DNA from 3 places in the Faecalimicrobium sp. JNUCC 81 genome. Region 3 is predicted to be linked to each of the others. Evidence: riboswitches for the same ligand, from Rfam matches in the RefSeq annotation. Region 3 holds a riboswitch; each other region holds the start of a gene.
What was found. Region 3 has a riboswitch for lysine ahead of lysA (diaminopimelate decarboxylase). Riboswitches for the same ligand answer to the same signal wherever they lie in the genome.

Region 1 (6,389 bases), 660 kb from region 3:
AAAGTATTACCTCAATTACAAGGTAAATTAAATGGATTTTCAGTAAGGGTTCCGACTCCAACAGTTTCTTTAGTAGACTTAGTATGTGAACTGAAAAAAGAAGTAACTGTAGAAGAAGTAAATGCTGCTTTAAAAGAAGCATCTGAAGGTAAACTAAATGGAATATTAGGCTATAGTGAAAAACCACTTGTATCAGTTGATTACAAAGGAGATTCAAGATCATCTATAATAGATGGATTATCAACTATGGTGTTAGAAAACAACATGGTTAAAGTAGTTTCTTGGTATGATAATGAGTGGGGTTACTCAACAAGAACTGTTGATTTAGTAAACTATGTAGTAAAAAATATGAACGTAGCTCATAACGAGTAAATAATAGAAATGGGAGAGAATTAAAAAATTCTCTCCCATTTTTATTCTATTGATACATTGATATAAGTAAGTTTGTATAGATTAATAACTTTATTTATTGTATAATATTGTAAACGCAGATTAAAAGTTATTTTACAAAGATGCTCTTAGTCACAAAATTTAATAAGGGAGACGAAATTTATATGGAAAAAGGCATATCAAAAAGAAGTACAAAAGCCATAGGCATAGAAGCTTTTGTATTTACTGGACTTTTATTAGCTGGATTTTTATATGTAGCTAATATCATGGGTGCTGGAATAATGTTTAAAGTTATTATGAACACAGCACATGACTTACTTTTAAACACAGTATTTTTAATAATGGCAATGGCAGTATTAGCAGGTGCATTAAGTGCACTATTATCAGAGTTTGGTGTAATAGAACTACTTAACAAAATATTTGCCATTTTTATGAAACCCTTATATGGACTACCCGGAGCGAGCATAGCTGGTGCAATAACTACTTATTTATCAGATAACCCTGCAATAATATCATTTAGCAAAGATAAATCATTTACTAAATATTTTAAAAACTATCAAATCCCAGCTTTATGTAATTTAGGTACATCTTTTGGAATGGGACTTATAGTAACTACATTTATGATATCTCAAGGTGAACAGTATGTATTACCTGCAATAATAGGAAATATTGGTGCGATAATAGGAAGTATCGTAAGTGTAAGGATAATGTTACACTTTACAAAAAAGTTTTATAAGTATAGTTCTGAGCAAGATTTAAGTAATTTAAAATTATCTAGAAGTGAAGATTTAAGAGAGATTAGAGAAGGAAATGTATTCCAGAGGTTTTTAGATGCAATGTTAGAAGGGGGAAAAAGTGGAGTAGAATTAGGACTAGCGATAATACCGGGAGTGCTAGTTGTATGTACCGTAGTAATGTTATTAACATTTGGTCCATCTACTGATCCTAATACTGGGGCTGCAGTATATACAGGTGCAGCATATGAAGGTATAGGACTGCTTCCAATTATAGGAGAAAAGCTTAGATTTATATTAGAGCCATTATTTGGTTTTACATCACCAGAAGCTATATCATTCCCAATTACATCATTAGGGGCTGTTGGAGCAGCGATGTCACTTGTACCTAAGTTTATAACAGATGGCATAGTAACTCCAAATGATATAGCAGTATTTACAGCTATGGGAATGTGTTGGAGTGGATATTTAAGTACGCATGTAGGTATGATGGATGCTTTAGATGCTAGACAAATAACAAGTAAAGCAATATTATCACATACAATAGGTGGTATATGTGCTGGTGCATCTGCACACTTTATATTTATGCTTGTAGGATAAAAAAGAGTATAGACATTTTGTCTATACTCTTTTTTATATAATAAGTATTTATTTTTTAACTTCTTGTAAATATTTATCAGTATTTTCAGTATAGGTTAAATCAACTTCATTTAGAGGAACAACCTTAGTTTTAAATTTAACTTTATAACCAATATATAATCCTAAAAATAAAGGAATACCGATGTAAGAAGCTATTAGCCCATTAAGGTCAATTCCATCGGGTTTTATATAAGAAAATCCTTGACCTATTATAATAATCATACACATTAATAGTGATAATATAGGTGCAAATGGATACAACTTAGCTTTAAATTTTAAATCTTTTAAATTATTACCTTGATGAACATAAACTTTTCTGAATCTATAGTGACAAATTGCTATACCAAACCATGATATAAATCCAGCAAGTCCAGAGGCAGCAACCAACCAAACATAAACAGTACTTTCTGCAAATATACCCGTCAAGAAACAAAAAGAAGCGACTATAGTAGTTAATATTAAAGCATTTACAGGCACACCTCTTTTATTAGTTTTTGCAAAAATTTTATGAGCCATACCTTCTTTAGCCATAGAATGAAGCATTCTAGTTGATGCATACATACCAGAGTTACCAGCAGATAATACAGAAGTTAATATTACGGCATTCATAAGGGAAGCAGCTCCAGCTATACCTGCTTTTTCAAATACCATTGTAAAAGGGCTTTCAGAAACTCCTGCCTGTGTAAAAGGGATTATAGCACCTAAAACGATTATTGTTCCTAAATAAAATATAAGTATTCTCCAAAATATCGATTTTATAGCTCTTGGGATAGTCTTTTCAGGATTTTCACTTTCACCAGCGGCAACGCCTATAAGTTCTGTACCTTGAAATGAGAAACCTGCAATTAAAAAAATAGCAAATATCGACTTTAATCCACCATGAAATGGACCATCAGATATAAAATAATTATGAAAGCCTATATTACTAGAGCCCATTATTCCAAGTATCATCAAAGTGCCTATTATTAAAAAAATAATTATAGTGACTAATTTTATTCCAGCAAACCAATATTCAGATTCACCGTATGCTTTTGATGATAAAAAGTTTAAAGAAACGATTATAACTAAAAATAATAAGCTCCAATAAATTCCAGAAATATTAGGAAACCAATATTTCATAATTAAAGAACCAGCGACCATTTCAGCTGCTATTGTTATAGCCCAGTTGTACCAGTAATTCCATCCGAGTGCAAACCCAAGTGCAGGGTCTATAAATTTAGAGGCATAGGAACTGAAGGATCCGGATATAGGCATAAAAGTCGCCATTTCTCCTAAACTTGTTATTAAAAAATAAACCATAATACCTACTAAACTATATGCCACTAATGCTCCACCAGGACCAGCTTGATTAATAGTATTTCCCATTGCAAGAAATATACCTGTCCCAATAGAACCACCTAGTGCTATCATATTTAGGTGCCTTGCTTTTAAACCTCTTTTTAACTCTTGACTTTGCTCATTCATTTTAATTATCCTCCTTATGGTAATGTTTTTCCATAAGCAGGTAACTAAGATAATATAAAATTTTTTGACAATAAAAAAGCCATGAGCCTATACCCATGACGAAAATACGAAAACTTCATACAATAATATGAATGTATCGTACGTTTTCATTGAAAATAGCTCTTCACGAATTGTGACAGTCTTATATATATTCTACATAAGTCCAGCAAATAGTATTAAAGCTATTAACTATTCACTTCGGCGAAATTTCCTTTTATATTACTTCATTGAGCTTACCTCCATAATATTACTTTTAAATTTCGCGCCTCTATCTCAGTTATCTACTTGTTGTTTAAAATTATAACTTAAATAAATAATAAGTCAATAGAAAAAAGAAAATGTTTTCTGTATTTAGCTAGTACAAATTTTGATTTATAATATGTAAAAAGCACTACTTTTTTTAATTAAGTAGTGCTTTTGTGAATAAATAATTTAATATCTATTTATGAGAACTTACGGGTCTTGCGGTATTTTGGCTTACAGATCCAGTCTTAGAAGGTCTTAATCTTGGTTCAATATTAAGTTCTTCTGCTATTTCTAATTTTGTATTTTTAGCTTTTTTATTGTTTTTATTTTTAGCCATGATTTCCTCCTTAATACATTTAGTCATTAATAATTTAACCAAGAATTATATTAATATTCTAATGTTATAGGATTAGAAAATACTTATCTAATATTGTTTAAATTAAAGTTTATTTATGAATTATAACTGTAAAAATAGATAATCCTAAGCTTATAATATTTAAACATAAAAAGGAGGGATGCATTTGAATATAGCGATAAGTCTCTTAGGAGGATTAGGACTTTTTTTGTATGGAATGAATTTAATGGGAGAGGGTTTACAAAAATCCGCAGGAGATAAATTAAAAAGAATAATAGAACTTTTAACTAGTAATATAATTATAGGAGTTTTAGTAGGAACACTTGTAACTGCAATTATACAAAGTTCTAGCGCTACTACTGTAATGGTAGTTGGATTTGTAAATGCTGGAATAATGACTTTGAATCAAGCAATAGGAGTTATAATGGGAGCAAATATTGGAACTACAGTTACAGCTCAACTTGTAAGTTTCAATTTAGAAGGTTTAGCTCCTATTACTTTAGGTATAGGTATTATATTATATTTATTTTCATCGAAATCTAAGATAAGAAACTTAGCGGAGATATTACTTGGATTTGGAATTTTATTTACAGGAATGGAGTTTATGAAAGATGCAGTAAAACCATTGGCTGAATTTAAAGGATTTACAGACGCATTAGTAGGATTTGGACAAAGACCTGTATTAGGTTTACTATTAGGTTTTGGAATAACTGCAATTGTTCAAAGTTCAAGTGCTTCTATGGGAATGTTAATAGCTCTTGCATCACAAGGATTAATTCCTTTAAATGCTGCCCTACCAATACTATATGGTCAAAATATTGGTACTTGTGTAACATCAATAATTTCAAGTATTGGAGCTAATAGAAATGCCAAAAGGGCAGCAATTATGCATCTATTATTTAATGTAATAGGAACATTATTATTTTTAATACTTTTAAATAGGCCAACAGTATCTATAGTTACTAAAATAAATCCAAATGATATAGCTAGACAAATAGCTAATACTCATACAATTTTTAACATAGTATCAGTTTTAATTTTACTTCCTTTCTCGAAATATATAGTAAAATTAGCGATGAAAATTGTTCCTAGTGATGCAGATGAAGAAAATAATAAAACTTATCTTGACGAAAGAGTATTGGAGACTCCGTCTATTGCTTTTTCAAATGCTATCAAGGAAACTCTTAAAATGGGAGAAGTTGCTAAAGAATGTTTAGAAAGTTCTATCAAAAGTTTTGTTAATAAGTCAGAAAAAGAAGTGAAGGTAACTTTTGAAAAAGAGAAAATAATTAATGATTTTCAAAAAAGTTTAATAAGCTATCTTTTAAAATTATCTAAAAAATCAATACAACATGATTTAATTGAAGATATAGATAATCTTTTTAGTACTGTAAATGATATTGAAAGAATTGGAGAACATTCAAAAAATATATCTGAACTATCGCAAATAGCAATTGAAAGAAAAGCAAAAATGTCTGATGAAAGTATATCAGAAGTTAGCAATATGTATAAAAAAGTAATGGAAAACTATGAAAATTCTTTAAAACTTATTGATAATAGAGATAAGGATATAGCAATAAAAATAATTAAAATAGAAACTGAAGTAAATAAAATAGAAAAATCTATTCGAGTAAATCATATATCTAGATTAAATAATGATAAGTGTGAAATTGATATGGGAATATTATATATAGAATTAATTAGTAATCTAGAAAGAATTTCAGACCATTGTTCAAACATAGCGAAAAGAACTCTTAAGTAAAAAGGCGTATATATACGCCTTTTTTTATTTAATTAAATTATATAAATCCTATATTTAAAGTATAATTTCAGTATTAAATTTTAAAAAGTAAAATATAGTTCATACAATTATATTTCCAAGAATAAATTACTATTAGTAGAAATTTTACCACCTTAAAATTGCAATAAGAAGTAAATTACATATAAATCGTGGGGGGAATAGAATGGATGGAGTATTTAATTTAGGAATAGATATTGGATCAACAACTATTAAAGCAATAGTAAGTGAAAATAATGATGTAATTTATAAAGAATACAGAAGACATTACTCAGATATAAAAAAATCATTAAAGGAAGTATTAGTTAATATATATGAGAAAATAGGAGATTCGAATATAACTATTATAATAACTGGGTCTGGGGGAATGGATATATCAAAAGCTTTAAATATTGAATTTATTCAAGAAGTAATTTGTAGCACAAGTGCAATACAGAGATTTTATCCAGATACAGATGTAATAATAGAACTTGGAGGAGAAGATGCAAAAATAACATACTTAAGTGGTGGTATAGATCAAAGGATGAATGGCATATGTGCAGGAGGAACGGGTGCTTTTATAGATCAGATGGCATCTTTACTAAAAACAGATGCAAGAGGTTTAAATGAACTTGCTAAAGATTACAATGTTATTTATCCAATAGCATCAAGATGTGGCGTATTTGCAAAGACAGACATACAACCTCTTATAAATGATGGTGCAAAAAAGACAGATATTGCAATG
Region 2 (6,389 bases), 460 kb from region 3:
AGCTATAGTTTATGGTAGAACTTCAGGCCAATTTAAAAATCATAGAGATGTATGTAGTGAAATGGGTAAAGCAATGAGTTCAATGGGTGGATATATAGCATTAGCGTTTGTTATGGCACAATTTGTACAATACTTCGCATATACTAACTTAGGTACAATACTTGCAATAGAAGGTGCAAACTTACTACAATCAATGAATATGAATAAGATAGTTCTTATGGTAGTATTTGTATTATTTGCAGGATTTATAAACTTATTTATGGGATCAGCTTCAGCTAAGTGGGCAATAATGGCTCCAGTATTTTTACCAATGTTTATGAAACTTGGAATATCTCCGGAATTAACACAGGTAGCATATAGAATAGGTGATTCGACTACAAATATAATATCACCACTTATGAGTTACTTTGCGATGATAGTTATATTTGCTCAAAAACATGATAAAAAAGCTGGTATAGGTACATTAATATCTACAATGATACCGTATACAATAATATTCCTAATAGGATGGATAATATTACTTGGAATATGGATGATGTTAGGAGTACCATTAGGACCAGGAGCATTATTACATTACCCAGCATAAAGCTAAATTAAGAATTTTAAGCACTTCTATCTAATAGAAGTGCTTTTTTATATATTATGATTACATTTTGAATAAGATAAGACATTTTAGAAAAAATATATAATAATTGTATTTAAATAAATTTAAGGAGAATTTATATGAGTTATATATTATTGCTAATAGGTTTTATACTTCTTATAAAAGGAGCGGATGCATTTGTATCAGGCTCATCTTCAATAGCTAAAATTTTTAATGTACCATCATTAATTATAGGGCTTACAATAGTGGCATTTGGCACAAGTGCACCAGAAGCAGCTGTAAGTATAACAGCAGCATTACAGGGAAATAATGATATGGTAATTGCAAACGTAGTTGGATCAAATATATTTAATCTATTATTTGTTGTAGGTATTGCATCTATAATAAATCCTATAAAAGTACAAAAAAGTACTATAATAAAAGAGTTTCCTTTTGCAATTTTAGCATCAATAGTATTAATGATATTAGCGCATGATACTAAGTTTCAAGGATATAATCAAAACTTACTAACTAGAGCAGATGGTTTAATACTATTAGTATTGTTTTCTATATTTATGTATTACTTAATAGAAATGGCAATTACATCAAAAGAAGAAATGGAAATAGAACAGACAAGTCAACCAATGTCTATGAGTAAAAGTATAATAATGAGTATACTTGGTATTTTAGGGATAATTATAGGTGGTAACGTAGTTGTAAATTCAGCAAGTGATATAGCGCTATCTTGGGGTATGAGTCAAAACTTAGTAGGTCTTACAATAGTAGCTATAGGAACATCACTTCCGGAATTTGTTACCAGCATAATTGCAGCTAGAAAAGGTGAAAGTGATATAGCAATAGGTAATGTGGTTGGATCAAATATATTTAATATCTTATTTGTGTTAGGAATATCATCGACTATACATAACATACAAATACATCCAATAGTATTTATAGATATGTTAATTATGATAATTGTGACAGTATTAGGTTATATATTATCAGCAACTAAGAGAAAGATTAATAAAGGAGAGGGTGCTTTATTATCATTAATGTATATAGCATATATGGCATTTATAATAATAAGACAATAAAAATTTAACTGAGTATAAAAAGAGCGTTGCTATAAACAACGCTCTTTTTGTACTTAACTTTCTATACTTAATTCAAGTTTTTCTTCTTCTGATAGTTTTGATATTGTTATACCAGTTGCGCCATAGAATAATGATATTAGAGGACAAAGTAGGTTTAAAAATGCAAAAGGTAAAAATGCAAAAGATCCAACCCCAAGAGTAGCAGACATATAAGCCCCACAAGTATTCCAAGGAATTAAAGGTGAAGTTATTGTAGCACTATCTTCTAACGCGCGAGATAAATTCTTAGGAGATAATCCCTGCTTTATAAATGCCTCTTTGTACATACTTCCTGGTATTACTATAGCTAAATATTGATCTGCTACAGCTAAGTTAGTGCCTATACAAGTAAATATTGTTGCGGCGATTAATCCAAAAGTACCTTTAGCTACTTTTAATATAGCCTTTGCTAAAGCTTCAAGCATACCTGTTCTTTCTAATATACCGCCAGTAGTCAAAGCGCAAAGCATTAAAGATACAGTTCCTAACATACTATCAAGGCCACCACGACTAAGTAATTGATCAACAAAATCCATACCAGTAGTTGATACATATCCACCTTTAGCGACTAAAATTACATCAGCTATAGATGCACCTTGGAATATAACAGCTATAACCCCTCCCAATAAGGCACCAAATATTAGTCCAGGAATTGCTGGAACTTTTAGTATAACTAATATTATAACTGATGCAGGGACTAAAAGTAAAAATGGTGATAACGTATTATAATTACCTAAAAGTGCATTTTGTATTTGTGCTATTTGAGTAGTATCTATTTGGCTGCCAGCATATTTCATACCTATTATAGCGTAAAGTATAAGAGATATAACTAAAGCTGGAACAGTAGTATATAGCATGTGCTTAACATGATCAAATAGGTTAGTACCAGCCATCGCTGGAGCTAAGTTAGTTGTATCAGATAAAGGTGACATCTTATCTCCAAAGTAAGCACCAGAGATTATAGCACCTGCTATTATTTGAACAGGAATACCAAGTGCACTACCAATACCTAATAAAGCGATACCTATAGTACCAGCAGTAGTCCAAGAAGAACCTGTAGATATGGATACTATGGCACATATTAATGTTGTAGCTACTAAGAATATTCCTGGAGATAAAATGTTAAGTCCCCAATATATCATAGATGGAACTACACCAGATATAATCCAAGTTCCTATTAACATACCTACAATTAATAAAATAAGTATTGCTTGCATAGTTGTATTTATAGAAGCTAAAATTCCTTCTTCAAGTTCTTTCCAAGTATAACCAAGTTTAATAACTGCGACTGTTGCTGCAAATACTCCTCCTAATACTAAAGGTATATGTGCAGATATTTCATATTCTTTTAATACTACTAAACACGTCACTAGCACTGCAACTAAAAAACCTAAGCACAACAGCGAATCAAAAAGTGTTGCTTGTTTTTTTTCTCTTGTTTTCATAAAATCCTCCTGTAATGTATGTCGAATATAACGTCAAGGAGAAATTAGATATTAAAAAAAGTCCAGGATAAAAGAACTTATCCTAGACTTAAGCATTCAAAAAATGAATAGTATACTTAATCTAAAGATAGTACTCCACAATATAATTGTGACAGTGCCATATATATTATATATGACCCCAACATATAAGATTTAAAGCGTTACTTATATGTTTCGGCACAGTTACCTTTTATTTTGCTTCTTCGTGCTTACCTCCACAAAACTACTTATTAACGATGCGACCTCTACCATTAGTTATATCCGATATTTAATTTGATAAATAAATTATATCATATATTTTTTTATTTTTAAAGTTAAAAAAGAAAAAAGTAGCATATTATCAAAATTTGGATAACTAAATAAAACTTTTAAATTCAATGTGTTTAGGTTAGAATATAGTATGTAAAACATGCAAGGGAGTGATGAGATTGAGCAAGAAGAAATTTTATGCGGTAAGAAAAGGAAAAAAGACTGGAATATTTAATACTTGGAATGAATGTAAGATGCAAGTAGATGGATATTCTGGAGCAGAGTATAAAAGTTTTACTACAATTGATGAAGCAAAAGAATATATAGAAGGTAATAAAGCTACAATTTCAAAAAATCCCCAAAATAGTATAGAAGCCTATGTAGATGGAAGCTATGAACATTCTCTTAGAGCATATGGATCAGGTATAGTTATGATAAAAGATAACATAGTACAAAAAACTTATAGTGTAAAAGGGGAAGATGAATCTCTTGTGAGTATGAGAAACGTAGCAGGGGAGATAGAAGCTTCTAAAATTGCTATGAGATATTGTATAAGTAATAATATAGAAAATTTAACACTTTATTTTGATTATGAAGGCATTGAAAAGTGGTGCATAGGAGCATGGAAAACCAATAAAGAAGGTACTATAGAATATAAAAAGTTTTATGATTCAATAAAAGATAAGTTAAATGTTAAGTTTGTTAAGGTTAAAGCACACTCTGGTGATAAATATAATGAAGAAGCTGATAAATTAGCAAAAACTGCAATAGGAATATAAAAAGTCTTGTAATTAATTACAAGACTTTTTATTTATTAAAATATATTTATTTTCTTAAGGTTCCATATACATTTTTTAGTTCTGATTGAACTTTTACTGGATCATGTATGCTTTGATACATAGCATTTGCTAATATATTTGCCTGATCATAAGTCGATGTCCATGAGAAAATTCCACCTAAGCAATTTTCAAGTACGTATTGAGCTTTTAAAAATATTGATAGTGCATCATCATAAGACATTGCAAATTCACCATTTCTAACAAGGTATGGAACTTGAGCTTGTTTATCAAATCTAAATTCATATCCATTTTTATTTATATAATCTCTTCTTAAGTCATCATAAGATCTTGTTATAGTTGCACCTAATCTTCCGTAGAAAGGAATTCCAAGAAGAATTTTCTCAGAAGGCATTCCAGCAGATTCAAGATTTCTAACCATAGTATCTACGCTATACCCAGGAAGAGAAAGAGGTGAATCATAAAGGTTAGCTTGATGCTTCATTGCATTTGCTCCTGTTTCGCCAGCAGTAAAGTCATAGCTCATAAGATTAAAGTAGTCAATTATAGGAGCTATTGCACCTATATCAGCACTTTTAGTTATATATTCCATAGTACCGGTACCAGCTACACTTAGCCATGTATCTTCTCCTAAAACATCTCTTAATGCAGTAAGTAAAAGTGTAAAGTTTTCTTTATCTTCAGGTCTAGATTTTATTCCACCAGCGCTAGTGCTAGGATATTCCCAGTCTATATCTATACCATCTAATCCATATTGATTTACTAGTTTTTGAGCTTCCCTTGCAAAGTTATATCTAGAAGCAGGTGTTAAAGCTGCATCAGAAAATCCATCAGCACCCCAGCCGCCAATAGCGGCAATTACTTGCAAGCTAGGTTTTTCTGCTTTTAATTGTACTAATTGATTTAAAAATCTTGGAGTAGGAACAAATAAAGTTCCATCTGGATTTATTTCAACGAATGCGTAAATAACAGCATCTAAAAGTTGAGGGTCAACATTAGTAGGGTTTCCAAGAACATACTCCATAACTATAGGAGTTACATCTGGACAAAATGATATATCAACTGGTTGGAAATTTATATCTGTTATAGGCGGTCTAGTATTATTTTTTGAACAAGCCCCTAATTTCGGTTTTTTATTTGAATAGTTAGGTATATAATTTATTCCTTCGTAATTATCAACACTACTATTGTTATCTGGAACGAAACATAGATACCAATCTATACAAGAGTAGTTTTTATCACAATTGGAAACTTTATTTTTAAGTTCTTTATATGTTTTAGGATAAGGTAAAATTACGGGCATTCCAGGGAACCAGTTTGCAGGAGTAACAACACTATCTCTATCGCTAGTTTGTAAAGCTTCTATAATTCTAAGTATTTCAGGTATATTTCTTCCAGTTGTTAAAGGATAGTAAAGTATAGTCCTTAGAACTTGTTTATCATCTATAATAAATACAGATCGAATAGTTGATGTATTACTCATTTGTTCAGAAATCATACCATATAATTTAGCAACTCTCATATCTCTATCTTCAATAATAGGGAATGGGATCTCAACACCTGTTAGTTGAAAAATATTATAAATCCAAGCTAAATGAGAGCTATTACTATCAACGCTAAGTCCAATTAATTCAGTATTTCTTTTTTGAAATTCAGGGTAGTACTTAGCAAAGCATAAAAATTCAGTAGTACAGACTGGTGTAAAATCACCAGGATGTGAAAATAATACGACCCATTTACCTGAGTAGTCAGATAATTTAATAGGTCCCGATGTTGTATCAGCCTTGAAATCAGGAGCTTTTGATCCTAAACTTGGCAGACTTGGCATTTAAATCACCCCTCAATTTAATAAAATAGTAACCTATTCTTATTGTATTTATAAATCATGTCTATTGTTACATTGAATAAGATTAACATTTTAATGACAAAACTAACAAAAAATAACAATAATAATTGATATTTTTCGTTAGTTTTGGTATAGTTAAATATAATATTAAATGTAGGGATTTGTTACTATATGGGGTGATAAAGTTGAAAAAAGTCCTAAGAATATTTATTATGTCAGCCGTTACCTGTTTTTCTTTAACATTTGCTTTAATTATAATAAATGCAGTTATGAGGATATTTATTGGTATAGACATAT
Region 3 (6,389 bases):
TTTTTGTATTAACAAAATATAATAGTAAAAATACTAAAAGTAATAATAAAAAAATTATAAATAGATTTTTGAAAAATATACTATCATTTCCATGAATTATTAGTGAAAGAGACAGTATAGTATCAAGAGAAAAAGTTACTATAATAGAAATATCAAATCCATATCTTTTTTTACTTATAAATTGGTATATATTGTATAATTTATCAACATATAATAAAATTAAAAATTCTATTAGCATCATTGGTATATACATAACTACTATTGTAGAAATTTCTTTATTATTTATCGAGACCAAACTTTGCACATATGACCATTGTATATTCCCAAATACAATAGATGTTGCTTGAAATAGAAAGTAAGTTATTACATATGCAATTATTATTTTTTCATAGTTTTTAATATAAAAACAAGTTAATATCACCATACATGATATATTCATAGATATAATTGATAAAGATGTTCCTCCCATTATACGGGTCAATGTAGATATAGATAAAAACATTGCAATTATATTTATTGCTAACCTTATGTGATTTGCTTTACCTTGGATTAGTCCATCTTTTTTGACACAATAGTAAGGAATATATGCTAATAAAACTGATTGTATTATAGTGTTAATCAAATCTGCTATTTGTAGCATAAATTAATCTCCTTTGTATTTTTTTATTAAGTCTGAATATATGTTATTTTTTAGCTTCGCAGTCGTTTTTTGTCATATATTGTTTCATTTTAGATTATAGCATAATTTAAAAATAAAGTATTTATATTTTATTTAGTTATATTGATTTTTTTATGTTTATTTTAATTATTTATTGAAATTTACCTAGTCATATTTTTAGTATTGATAGTAATAATAAATTATATTTAAATATTATAAAAAAATAAAGTAGACTATAAATCGTAAATAATATTTATAATCTACTTTATTATAAGTTTAATATATAAGTTTTATTTAATATGTTAGCTCTAATTGCATCTCTAATTCTAAAAGTTCTTCATAACTTTGTCTTTTACATATTAATCTAGAGTTTCCATTTGATACTGATACTACTGCTGGTTTAGGCATTTTATTATAATTTGACGCCATTGAATAACCATAAGCTCCTGTTGAAGATACTACTAATATATCTGAAGTTTCTATATCCATTATATTTACATCTTTTATTAATATATCTCCACTTTCACAACATTTACCTGCTATTGTAACTTTATTCACTTCATTATGATCCATTTTACTTGCAATAGAGCACTCGTATTTAGCTTTATATAGAGATGGTCTTATATTATCTGTCATCCCTCCATCTACACTTACATAAGTTCTAACATTTTTTATGCTTTTTATGGAACCTACTGTATAAAGTGTACTTCCGGCATTTGCAACTACTGATCTTCCAGGTTCTATTACAAGTATCGGAACTTTTATTCCTATATCTCTACAGACTTCTTTTGCCTTACTAATTATAGCTTCACAATATTCTTTTATCGTTTTGACATTATCTTTTTTGGTATAATAGACACCCATTCCGCCACCTAAGTCAACTTCATTTATTTCTATATTGAATTTTTCTTTTATACTTTTTACTAAATTCATCATTATTACCACTTCATCTAAGTAAGGATCTATATCAAATATTTGAGACCCTATATGAGCATGAATGCCTACTAGTTCTATATTTTTATATTTTTTTACTTCTTCTATTGCTCTATCTAAATCCCCATTTTCAAGTACAAATCCAAATTTAGAATCTATCTGACCCGTTTTTATATAATTATGTGTATGAGCCTCTATCCCAGGAGTTATTCTAAAATATATTTTCTGTTTTTTATTTTCTCTATTACAAATCTTTTCTATTAAATCAAGTTCATAAAAATTATCTACCACAAATCTTCCTACACCTAAGTTTATTCCCATTTCTACTTCATCCATCGTTTTATTACTTCCATGAAATAATATTTTCTCCATTGGAAAATTTGCTTTGTGTGCAGTATACAACTCTCCTCCTGATACTACATCTAGATACATCTTCTCCTCATTTATAAGATTACACATATATATTGGTAAAAATGCCTTACCTGCATAAGCCACTCTATTTTCATCTTCTTCCACTCTAAAATACTTTACAAATTTTTTGCAGTTATCTCTTGCTAACTCTTCATCAAATACATAAAGCGGAGTTAAATATTTTTCTCTAAGTTCACTGCAACTTACATTTCCTATATATAATTGATTATTTCTTACAGACATACTTCCATGAAGTTTCATTATATTACCTCCCTTAATATATAAAAAATCCCTTAAGTTACACTTAAGGGATATAAATATCATAAATAATAAACCACTATTATGATTCCTCAAATGTAGCTCAACACAAATTAAATTTGTGACAGTGATGCATATATTTTATACATCCCCAGGTATATAACTTTAAAGCATAGGTTATATCCTTCGGCGATAATTCCTTTTCTAATAAATCATTGTGCTTACCTCATTATTAGTACTCATAAGTACCGCGACCTCTACAGTATCTATTTAGTTTTCGTTTTTCTTAAAAAGATTATACTCTTTAGTTTTTTATTGTGCAATATTTAATGTTATTTTTAATATTTTTTATTATATTTATTCATTCATATATGTTCTCCATAAATTTATTAAATTAATCATCAAATTTGTTATAGATTTATTACCGCCTGAAATTCATATATAAAAAGTGTACATGTCTTATTGTAAATAACAATATACTATTATTAAGAGTTTTAATTAATTTATTTGGGGGATTTAAAAATGAAAAAAATTTTACTACTTTTGTCCATAATATCACTATTTACAGTTGGTTGTTCTTCTGATAATAACCAAGGAAAAATTGATATAAGAGGAAAAGTAACGTCTATAAATATAGATGAAGATAATTCAACGCTACTTGTAGAAGGTAAATTAGAAGATGATACAAATTACGATGAGGCATACGTTAATATAACTAAAGATACAAAGATTCAAAAATATGATATGGATAATTCATTTGATTTTTCTGAATTAGAGTTAGGTTTTATTGTTGAAGTAACATTTAAAGGCTCTGTAAAAGAAACCTCTCCTGTACAAGGGACTGCTCAAACCCTTAAGATCATTAGTGAATAGTTAATATATACACACTATAAAAGTATAATTAAGTTAACTTTTTTTGAAAATTTGTCTTGCATTTTAAAGATTTACTATATATAATAGGTTTTAACAAATAAAAATTAAATCTGTATTAAAAAAATAAGGAGTTTTAAGATGATAAAAAATATGAACTTGACTAATATATCAAAACTTAATATATTTTATTTTAGCTATTATAGTTAAGTTTGTATTTATGATGAATATATAAATCATGGATACAAACTAAATTGTTTGTATCTATGATGGCTAAAATTAATTTGTTATGCAAATTGCCACATAGATAGACACTATGTGGTTTTTATAATCCTAGGCCTTTAAAAGCCACATAGTGAATGTACTATGTGGCTTTTTTATATTAAAAATAAAGAAAAGAGGAAAGACTATGAAAAAATTTAAAGATATAATTATTGTTGGTTTTGCATTATTTTCACTATTATTTGGAGCTGGAAACTTAATTTTCCCCCCCTACATAGGAGTAACCTCGGGTAGTCAATGGTTAATCAGTTTCTTGGGTTTCTTATTTGCTGATGTTGGGATTATAATACTTTCAATTATATCAGTTGCAAAAGCTGGATCTTACCAAGCAGTTGTTCAAAAAGCTGGTAAGAAGTTTGGATTTAGTTTAGAAGTTATAATGATGCTTTGTCTTGGACCTATTTTAGTTGTTCCAAGAACAGCTGCTACAACTTTTGAAATGAGTATACAGCCATTATTTAGCTCTATTAATCCAATTATTTTCTCAGTATTATTTTTTACATTGACACTTTTATTAACTATAAGACCCACTAAAGTAATGGATATCATAGGGAAATTTTTAACACCTGTATTACTAATCACCCTAGCTATCTTAATAATAAAAGGAATTGCCTCACCTATTGGAAATTTAAATACTAATATAAATAATAATAGCTTATTCTCACATGGAATTACTCAAGGTTACCAAACTATGGGTGCACTTGGAGTAGGTGGAGTTGTAGCTCTTGTAATGTCATCATTTTTAGATAAAGGATACAATAATACTTCTAGCATAAAACTTACTATAAAAGCAGCTTTATTAGCAGCTGCAGGGCTTATACTAGTATATAGTGGATTAGCATACTTAGGTGCTACTGCTTCTAATATATATGATTCAAATATATCACAAACAACTTTATTAGTTAATATTTCAAATATGCTTCTAGGAAATACTGGATCATTAATACTTGCTGTAGTTGTTGCTTTTGCATGCCTTACTACATCAATTGGATTAACTTCTGTTACTGGTAAATACTTTGAATATATTACTAATAAAAAGTTAAAATATGAGTACATCGTTGTTTTTATCTGTGCATTTAGTACAATAGTTTCAAACTTCGGAGTTGATAAAATAATTTCTATTTCAATTCCTATACTTACAGTTATTTATCCAATATCATTGGTTCTAGTTATAATGAGTTTCTTAAAAAATCTTTTGAATAAAGATGAGATTTACAAAGGTGCAGCTTATGCAACTCTTTTAACTAGCTTACTTACAGTTATTGATAGCTTAAACTTAGGTTTAAATATAGACTTTATTCATAAGCTACCTTTTTCAAGTCTTGGATTCAACTGGGTAGTACCTGCTATAATAGGAGGATTTTTAGGTTTTATTTTAAGTACTAAAATAGAATTTAATAAAGCTAAGGTATAATTTTAATTCTATAAACTTTTCATAAGCTAAAAAAGGCCATAGATTCTATATAGAGACTATGGCCTTTTTCTAAATTATATTATTTATTTGTATAAAACTTATATAAATTTAAATCTATGCCACCTGCTCTTTTTCTCTTATATTTAGTAATACTTTAGATATTAAAAATAGCATAGGAAGTTCTATCAATGGTCCAATTATAAGCGCTAACGATATTAATGGCTTATCAGGAAATGTTGCTACTGCTATTGCAAGTGCTATTGGAGAATTTCTAGCTAGTGTAGTCAAGTTTAATGATACATTATCCTCATAAGTTAAATTTATTATTTTTCCAACAAATCTTCCTGCTATGAAATTTATTAAGAAAAATAATAATATAGGAACTAATAGTATTAATAAAATTTGAAGATTTTCTAAAAGTACCTTACCTTGTGATGCAAACATTGCTACTATCGCTAAGTTTAAAAAATATCCTTGATAATCACACGCTTTGCAAGTCAACTTATCTTCAAATTTTTCAATTCCTATTTTACTTATAGCAACCTTCCTAAATATAATAGCTAATGTAAGTGGTACTAATAAGCTATATATAACTCCTTTAGCTAAACTTACAATATTTATACTTACACTAGTTCCTCCTATTATAAAAATATAAAGTGGCAATAACACTAATTGAAGTACTAAATTAAGTGGTAAAACAGATGATCCTAAGGCAACATTACCTTTTGAAATACCTGTAAATATTAAATACCAATCAGTGCATGGAGTTACCATAAGCATAACAAATCCTATTAAAGTTTCTGGTTGATTGTTTAAAAATAACCTACCTAAAATAAATACAATAATTGGAGTCCAAATAAAATTCATAACTACAGATGCTATTGTAAATTTAACGTTCTTAAAAGATTTTCCTACTTCTTTTAATGGTATTTGTATGAAAACCAAAAATAGCATTATCATTAATGCAGGCATTATTAAATACTCTGCGTATCTTTGGAATATATTAATTTGACCTAGTATAATACCTATTGCGACCATTATCAAAATTATAAAACTTTGAAATTTATTTATATTATCCATCTTATTCTCCTTTGTATAATAATTTTCATATGATATAAATTATCACTTCTCATAAAATTATATCACAGTATTTTTCTACTTTCATTAAAATTAGAAATTAAACTAATTTTGATAAGATAAATACTATAACTGGTAGCTTAAATAAATACTTTACAAAACAGATAAAAGTTTTTATAAACTACTTCATAAATAGTAATAAACTTACTGCCATAACAGCCATACCAGCTACCAATCCATAAATAGAAAGATGATCTTCTCCATACTCTCTAGATAATGGTAACAACTCGTCTAAAGATATAAATACCATAATACCTGCAACACCTGCAAACAATATTCCAAATACAACATCATTCATAATAGGCATCAATAATAAATATCCAACTAATGCTCCAATAGGTTCAGCAAGACCTGAGACGAAAGAATACATAAATGCTTTTTTCTTATCTCCTGTTGCATAATAAATAGGTACAGATACAGAAATTC

Region 1: it holds a riboswitch for lysine, as region 3 does, so the genes downstream of both, JNUCC81_RS12305 (amino acid permease) here and lysA (diaminopimelate decarboxylase) in region 3, are expected to answer to the same signal.
Region 2: it holds a riboswitch for lysine, as region 3 does, so the genes downstream of both, nhaC (Na+/H+ antiporter NhaC) here and lysA (diaminopimelate decarboxylase) in region 3, are expected to answer to the same signal.

Annotation. Positions count from the first base shown of each region.
Region 1 is NZ_CM132203.1:2,446,877-2,453,265, reverse strand. It holds gene gap (type I glyceraldehyde-3-phosphate dehydrogenase) at 1-372, shown strand, start outside; gene JNUCC81_RS12310 (CD0519/CD1768 family membrane protein) at 555-1,724, shown strand; gene JNUCC81_RS12305 (amino acid permease) at 1,773-3,227, opposite strand; lysine riboswitch at 3,376-3,545, opposite strand; gene JNUCC81_RS12300 (hypothetical protein) at 3,706-3,849, opposite strand; gene JNUCC81_RS12295 (Na/Pi cotransporter family protein) at 4,034-5,629, shown strand; gene JNUCC81_RS12290 (acyl-CoA dehydratase activase-related protein) at 5,832-6,389, shown strand, end outside.
Region 2 is NZ_CM132203.1:1,324,625-1,331,013, forward strand. It holds gene JNUCC81_RS06630 (AbgT family transporter) at 1-586, shown strand, start outside; gene JNUCC81_RS06635 (calcium/sodium antiporter) at 724-1,677, shown strand; gene nhaC (Na+/H+ antiporter NhaC) at 1,731-3,161, opposite strand; lysine riboswitch at 3,282-3,456, opposite strand; gene JNUCC81_RS06645 (ribonuclease H1 domain-containing protein) at 3,623-4,228, shown strand; gene JNUCC81_RS06650 (peroxiredoxin) at 4,275-6,074, opposite strand; gene JNUCC81_RS06655 (hypothetical protein) at 6,305-6,389, shown strand, end outside.
Region 3 is NZ_CM132203.1:1,783,435-1,789,823, reverse strand. It holds gene JNUCC81_RS08830 (sensor histidine kinase) at 1-640, opposite strand, end outside; gene lysA (diaminopimelate decarboxylase) at 953-2,263, opposite strand; lysine riboswitch at 2,352-2,528, opposite strand; gene JNUCC81_RS08820 (DUF3221 domain-containing protein) at 2,783-3,133, shown strand; gene brnQ (branched-chain amino acid transport system II carrier protein) at 3,540-4,826, shown strand; gene JNUCC81_RS08810 (arsenic resistance protein) at 4,941-5,906, opposite strand; gene zupT (zinc transporter ZupT) at 6,085-6,389, opposite strand, start outside.